2 linked regions of the Amycolatopsis sp. NBC_01488 genome follow. The protein of the gene in region 2 binds, or shares a complex with, the protein of the main gene of each other region. Links are inferred from orthologs where the notes say so. Each region holds a gene or a part of one and is shown on either strand. Other genes may lie near its edges. The genes, in order: dnaG and dnaB.

Evidence for each region.
Region 1: the proteins of dnaB (region 2) and dnaG are in contact, whole or in part, in a crystal structure (PDB 2R6A), measured with the Geobacillus stearothermophilus proteins. The link is inferred for Amycolatopsis sp. NBC_01488 from one-to-one orthologs. Residues at the interface, in WP_033016901.1 of Geobacillus stearothermophilus: Ser13, Glu15, Ala16, Gln18, Glu91, Leu92, Asp94, Ala95, Val96, Pro97, Thr98, Ala99, Ala100, Asn101, Tyr104, Tyr105, Ile108; in WP_049624496.1 of Geobacillus stearothermophilus: Lys456, Leu457, Leu458, Pro459, Ala460, Asn463, Ala464, Leu467, Leu535, Leu536, Ile537, Ala538, Gln544, Glu545, Asp548, Tyr549, His552.

The regions. Positions count from the first base shown.
Region 1 is NZ_CP109434.1:5,094,764-5,098,042, reverse strand. The notes cover bases 188-3,155. They hold dnaG (DNA primase), read right to left. Parts: upstream 2,645-3,155; coding sequence 731-2,644; downstream 188-730. Other genes in these bases: OG738_RS24645 (sigma-70 family RNA polymerase sigma factor), read left to right, coding at 2,706-3,155; OG738_RS24655 (hypothetical protein), read right to left, coding at 208-729. Outside these bases: OG738_RS24660 (trans-aconitate 2-methyltransferase), read right to left, coding at 1-159; more of OG738_RS24645, read left to right, coding at 3,156-3,279. UniProt on the Escherichia coli protein: RNA polymerase that catalyzes the synthesis of short RNA molecules used as primers for DNA polymerase during DNA replication.
Region 2 is NZ_CP109434.1:2,444,561-2,447,761, forward strand. Bases 222-3,111 are described here. They hold dnaB (replicative DNA helicase), read right to left. Parts: upstream 2,425-3,111; coding sequence 1,018-2,424; downstream 222-1,017. Other genes in these bases: OG738_RS11735 (helix-turn-helix domain-containing protein), read right to left, coding at 222-501; OG738_RS11740 (MarR family winged helix-turn-helix transcriptional regulator), read left to right, coding at 569-1,021; OG738_RS11750 (ESX secretion-associated protein EspG), read right to left, coding at 2,918-3,111. In the rest of the region: OG738_RS11730 (dioxygenase family protein), read right to left, coding at 1-41; more of OG738_RS11735, read right to left, coding at 109-221; more of OG738_RS11750, read right to left, coding at 3,112-3,201. UniProt on the Escherichia coli protein: The main replicative DNA helicase, it participates in initiation and elongation during chromosome replication. Travels ahead of the DNA replisome, separating dsDNA into templates for DNA synthesis.

The sequences.
Region 1 (3,279 bases), 2.7 Mb from region 2 along the record:
GCCGGGCCAGCGGTCCCGGAGCGACACCGTCAGGTTCCCCGGACCGCAGCCGAGGTCGACGACGCGTCGCGGCGCGGTGGCACCGATGCGCGAGACCAGGTCGTAGAACGGCCGGGCCCGCAGGTCGGCGTAGTCGAGGTACTTGTCCGGATCCCACACGGCAGCCTCCCAGCAAACAGTACGCCTGTACTGAGTACGAGCGTACTGCTATTCGGCGGGGTTGACCAGCTTCGCGGCGACCTGCTCGGCGATGGCCGTCACCAGCTCGGCATCCGTGCCCGGGTCGGGCCGGACCTGCAGGACGCTGCCGTCGCGGCCGGGCACCTTGCGCTGCACGAACCACGCGCCCCCGGCCCCGATCTCCTGCCGGTGCCGCGAGCGGATCGAGCCCTCGACGCGCAGGTGCACCTCGCGCGGCACCTTGCCCGGCGAGGGCAGCCGGTAGCGGACCGGCGGCCGGTCGGCCAGCACGACCGCCGACCCCGCCGTGCCCACCTCGGCCGACTCGGTCAGCGTGAAGACGCCGTCCGCCCAGGCCGCCTTGCCGACGAGGTGCCAGCCGACGCGCCGCGCCCCGTCTTCGGCAGGGACCCACAGCCCGAGCTGCGTCACGACGAGGTGCCCGCCGCCCTCGACCGGGGCGCTGTCGACGACGTCCTCGCCCGGCTCCAGGACGCCGGCGAACCCGGCCGGCGTGCGGTCGCCCAGCAACCGGCGCAGGAACCCCACGTCAGCCCCACGCGCCGGCGGCGGCCTGCTCGCCCAGCGACTTCTTGTACTGCTCCAGCGCGACGAGGTCGCCGAACAGCGCGCGGTAGTCGTCCGGCGCTTCGACCGGCGAGAGCCGCTGCAGCTTGCCCTTGATCTCCGCGATCTGCCGGCCGACGAGCCCCTCCTGCAGCCGGGCGAGGATCGACGAGATGTACCGGGAGTCGACTTCGTCCTTGGCCTGCAACGGTTCCACGGCCAGCTCGGACAGCACGCGCCGGACCGTCCCTTCCGGACAGTGCGGGGCCGCCGCGTCCAGCAGCGCCGGGCCGGTCAGGCCCGAGCCCGCACCGCCCGCCTTGAGCACGGCCTCGTGCACCGCGACGTACACCGGGTGCGTGAACGCCTCCAGCGGCAGCGCGTCGTACTCCGGCCCGGCGATCGCGGGCTGCTGCAGCGCGGCCTTCAACGCCTCGCGCTGGACGGCGAACCGCGGGTCCTTCGGCGCCGGGCGGGCCACGTCCGGCGTCGCCGAAGCCTCCGGAGCACCGACGCGGGCCGGTTGCTTGAGGGGCGGGCCGCCACGCCGGTCGGTCGCGCCCGCGCTGCCGCGGACCCGGTTGACCACCTGCGCGACGTCCTGCCAGCCGACCCACCAGGCGAGCTTCGACGCGTAGCCGTCGCGGGCCGCGCGGTCCTTGATCGACGCGACCATCGGCACTGTCTTCTGCAGCGCCGCGACCTGGCCGTCGACCGAGTCGAGGTCGTAGTTCTTGAGCGTGCTCCGGATGACGAACTCGAACAGCGGGGTCCGCCGCGCGACCAGGTCCTTCACCGCGCTGTCGCCCTTGGCCAGCCGCAGCTCGCACGGGTCCATGCCGTCCGGCGCGACCGCGATGTAGGTCTGACCGGCGAACGTCTGGTCACCCTCGAACGCCTTGAGTGCGGCTTTCTGGCCCGCTTCGTCGCCGTCGAAGGTGAAGATCACTTCGCCGCGGAAGGCGTCGTCGTCCATCATCAGCCGGCGAAGCACCTTCATGTGGTCTTCGCCGAACGCCGTGCCCGACGACGCGACCGCCGTCGGCACGCCCGCCGCGTGCATCGCCATCACGTCGGTGTAGCCCTCGACCACGACGACCTGGTGCCGCTTCGCGATCTCGCGCTTGGCCAGGTCGAGGCCGAACATGACCTGCGACTTCTTGTAGATCGGCGACTCGGCGGTGTTGAGGTACTTCGCCGAGATCCGGTCGTCGTCGAACAGCCGCCGGGCACCGAAGCCGACGACCTCGTTGCCGACGTCGCGGATCGGCCAGACGAGGCGCCGGTGGAAGCGGTCCATCGGGCCGCGCTGGCCCTCCTTGGACAGCCCCGCCGTCAGCAGCTCCTTGACCTCGAAACCGCGGTTGAGCAGGTGCTTCGTCAGCTTGTCCCAGCCGCCGGGGGCGTACCCGCAGCCGAACGTCTTCGCCGCGGCCGCGTCGAACCCGCGCTCGGACAGGAAGTCCCGCGCCGCGCGCGCCTCGTCGGTGACCAGCTGCTCGGCGTAGAACTCCTGGGCGGCCCGGTGTGCCTCGATCAGCCGGCTGCGGCTGCCGCGGTCGCGCTGGATCGTCGCGCCGCCGCCTTCGTAGGTGAGCCGGATGCCGACCCGGTCGGCCAGCCGCTCGACGGCTTCCACGAACGTGATCAGGTCGATCTTCTGGATGAACTTGATCACGTCGCCGCCCTCGCCACAGCCGAAGCAGTGGAAGGTGCCGTGCGTCGGGCGGACGTTGAACGACGGGGTCTTCTCGTTGTGGAACGGGCAGAGGCCCTTCAGGCTGCCTCCACCGGCGCGGCGCAGCGCCACGTACTCCCCGACGACCTCGTCGATCCGGTTCCGCTCGCGCACCTCCGCGATGTCGCTCTCCCGAATCCGTCCTGCCACGGCGACCACTCTAGTCTGCTGCGCTGTCTCCCCTCGTCCCGTCTCCCCTCGCGTGCGGCACACTCGGGAGATGGCCTCCACGCCCACCGCCCAGGAAACCCTCGCCGCGGAGTTCGCCGCGCACCGCGATCACCTGATCGGGGTCGCCTACCGGCTGACCGGCACGCGTGCCGACGCCGAGGACGCGGTCCAGGAGTCCTGGCTGCGCCTGGCCGGGCTCGACGACGCCGGCCGCGTGGCGATCCGCGACCTGCGCGGCTGGCTCACCACGGTCGTCGGCCGGATCTGCCTCGACCGGCTCAAGTCGGCCCCCGCGCGGCGGGAGAAGTACGTCGGCAACTGGCTGCCCGAGCCGGTGGTGACGCCGTTCGGGCGGCCAGTGAGCGAAGATCCCCTCGACGTCGCGGTCCGTGACGACGGGCTGCGGATGGCCGCGCTGGTCGTGCTCGACAAGCTGACCCCGGAGCAGCGGGTCGCGTTCGTGCTGCACGACGCCTTCTCGGTGCCGTTCTCGGAGATCGCCGACGCGCTCGGCGTCTCGGCCGAGGCCGCTCGCCAGCACGCGTCCCGCGGCCGCAAGGCGCTCGCCGACGCCGACCCGGCGCCGCGCGTGCCGCTGGACGACCAGGCGAAGATCCTCAAGA
Region 2 (3,201 bases):
GGCGCTCCGTGGCTGAGATAGAGGACCGGGGTGCGGGTCATCGACGGCTCCAGTGCTTGAAAGTTCAACTACTACAATACCTGACGCCCTCGCGTGCCGGGATATTCCTCAGGCGGCTTCGAGGTTCGCCGCGCAGCGCTCCAGGGAGCGGATCATCGCGCGGTAGTCGTCGTCGCTGATGCCGTCCATCGCCGCGGCGCGGAAGGCCTTGATGCGCTCCTCGACGCGGGCGTGGGTGGCGCGACCCGCGTGGGTGAGCTCGCCGTTTTCGGCGAGCCAGCCGCGCTCGCGCAGGTCGGCGATCTTCGGGGTCATCGACCCCTCGGCGGTGACGAACGGCGCCATGACCGCGTCGACGTCCTCCGGCGTACGGGCGCCGAGGGCGATCGTGTTGAGTACCTGCCAATGCCGCCGGGTCAGCGACTCCGTGTCGAGGACCCGGCCCATGGAGGATTCGAGAAGCTCGTGGACGTGGCGCAGGTGCCAGCCGAGGGGTTTCATGGATACTCCAGCCATGTAGATGAACAACTACATGTAAAAGTACATGTAGTTCGGAGGTGGGGCAACCATGACGGACGCGGTGGCCGACGTCGAGCGCGCGATGATCGCCATCCGCCGCAGCCAGCAGCGGCGGGCGCTGAGCCGGATCGGCAAGGCCCGCGGCCAGGGCGCGCACGACCCGGTGCACGAACTGCTCGACGTCGTCGAAGAGCTCGCCGAACGCGGCGAGCCCAGCACGGTGACGGCCTTGAGCGCGGCGATGGGCGTCGACCAGCCCCGCGCCAGCCGGCTGGTGGCGCGCGCGGTCGAGCAGGGCCTGCTCCGCCGCGAAGCCGATCAGCGCGACGGACGGCGTGCGGTGCTCGTGCCGACCGAGGCCGGCCAGGCGCACCTCGACGAGCTGCACGCCTTCCGGCGCTCGGTGTTCGCCGAGGTGATGGCGGACTGGCCGGAGGACGACCGCGAGAACTTCGGCCGGCTCCTCACGGCGTTCGTCCGCGGGTACAGCGCGCTCGGCTAGTCGTGCGAGAGGTCCACGAACCGGCTGTAGTGCAGCTGGTGGGCGACGGTGATCGTCGCCGTCGGGCCGGCACGGTGCTTCGCGATGATCAGGTCCGCCTCGCCCGCGCGCGGGTCGTCGCGCTCCCACGCGTCGGGGCGGTTGACCAGGATGACGAGGTCGGCGTCCTGCTCCAGTGAGCCGGACTCACGCAGGTCGGACAGCATCGGGCGCTTGTCCGTCCGCTGCTCGGGACCACGGTTCAGCTGGCTGATCGCGATCACCGGGACCTCGATCTCCTTGGCCAGCAGCTTCATCTGCCGCGAGAACTCCGAGACCTCCTGCTGCCGCGACTCGACGCGCTTGCCGGAGGTCATCAGCTGCAGGTAGTCGAGGACGACGAGCTTCAGGTCGTTGCGCTGCTTCAGGCGCCGCGCCTTCGCCCGGATCTCCATCATCGTCATGTTCGGCGAGTCGTCGACGAACAGCGGTGCCTCGGACACCTCGCTCATCCGGCGGGCCAGCCGCGTCCAGTCGTCGTCGGACATCTTGCCGCCGCGCATGTCGGCGAGGCGGATCTTCGCCTCGGCCGAGAGCATGCGCATGACGATCTCGGTCCGGCTCATTTCCAGCGAGAAGATGACGCTGGTCAGGCCGTGCCGGATGGACGCCGACCGCGCGAAGTCCAGGCCCAGTGTCGACTTGCCGACACCGGGCCGAGCCGCGACGATGATCATCTGGCCCGGGTGCAGGCCGTTGGTCAGCTCGTCGAAGTCGGTGAACCCGGTCGGGATGCCCTGGGACTGGCCACCGCGCGAGGCGATCGCGTCGATCTCGTCCATCGTCGGCTGCAGCAGCTCTTCCAGCGCGACGTAGTCCTCGCTGGTCCGGCGCTCGGTGACGTCGTAGATCGCGGCCTGCGCGCGGTCGACGACCTCGTCGATGTTCGCGCCGTCCGCGGCCGCCGCGCCGTAGCCGTACTGCACGATCCGGGTGCCCGCCTCGACCAGCCGGCGCAGCACCGCCTTCTCCGCGACGATCTCCGCGTAGTAGCCCGCGTTCGCCGCGGTCGGCACCGTCGCGATCAGCGTGTGCAGGTAGGGCGCGCCGCCGACGCGGCCCAGCTCGCCCCGGCGTTCCAGCTCCGCCGAGATGGTGATCGGGTCGGCCGGCTCGCCGCGGCCGTAGAGGTCGAGGACGCAGTCGTAGATCGCCTGGTGCGCCGGGCGGTAGAAGTCGTCGGGGCCGAGCGCCTCGATGACGTCGGCGACCGCGTCCTTGGACAGCAGCATGCCGCCGAGCACGGACTGCTCGGCCGCGATGTCCTGCGGTGGCTGGCGGTCGAACCCGCCGCCGGAGCCGGGGTCGCTCGGACCCGGGTCGGACTCCGCGTACATCGGACTGCGGTCGTCGGTCAGCGCCACCGCCCCGGACACCCCCTCATCGTGTCGAACATCTGTTCTAGTATGCCGGATCTTCGCTCTCGAAGCACCCGGCTCGATCCGGGCCGGGCTCGTCCCCTGATGATCGGCGAGATCGCCGTCCGGCTCCGGGAGGCACGCCGGGCGCCACCGTGAGTACCGGCCCGAGCGGGCACGCTAGATCCCCCGGAAGGCCGAAGGCAATTCGGGATGGGGACCCATCTGTGGACAACCTGGGGATGAATGGGGGCAACCAGTCACAGGTGCCGCGACAGCTGTGGACAAGTTGGGGACAAGCGTGCTCGGGTTCGGGGAATCCCCAGGTCAACGACTGTGAACAAGGTGTGGAGAACTTCCCGGAAACTCGTGCGGCGTGTCGCGCGAAATCCGTTGTTCGGCGTGTCGTGGACCAGCTGGAGACCATTGAACCGCGCGACCTGTGGATGAAAATCACGGAGGGTAGAGCCGTAACCCGGTGGGCTGAACGGCCAACGGGTCAGGCCGCGGTGAGCCGTGCCTGTGCGCTGCGTAACCGGTCAGCGAGAACGCGCTGGTCGGCCGGGGTGAACGCGATCCGGCTCTCGCCGCGGCCCGGCACCTCTTCGGTCAGCCACCGGCCTTCCGACGTATCGATGTAGTTCACCGGCCGTTCGATGCGGTGCCAGGCTCCGCTGCGGCTGCGGGCCGCGACGTACAGGCTGCCACTCCCCATTCGGCGTAACGCCAGGATCCGCCGGAGCTCGTCGACCTCGTGCGAACCCTCGGCCGGGCGGTCGTTGC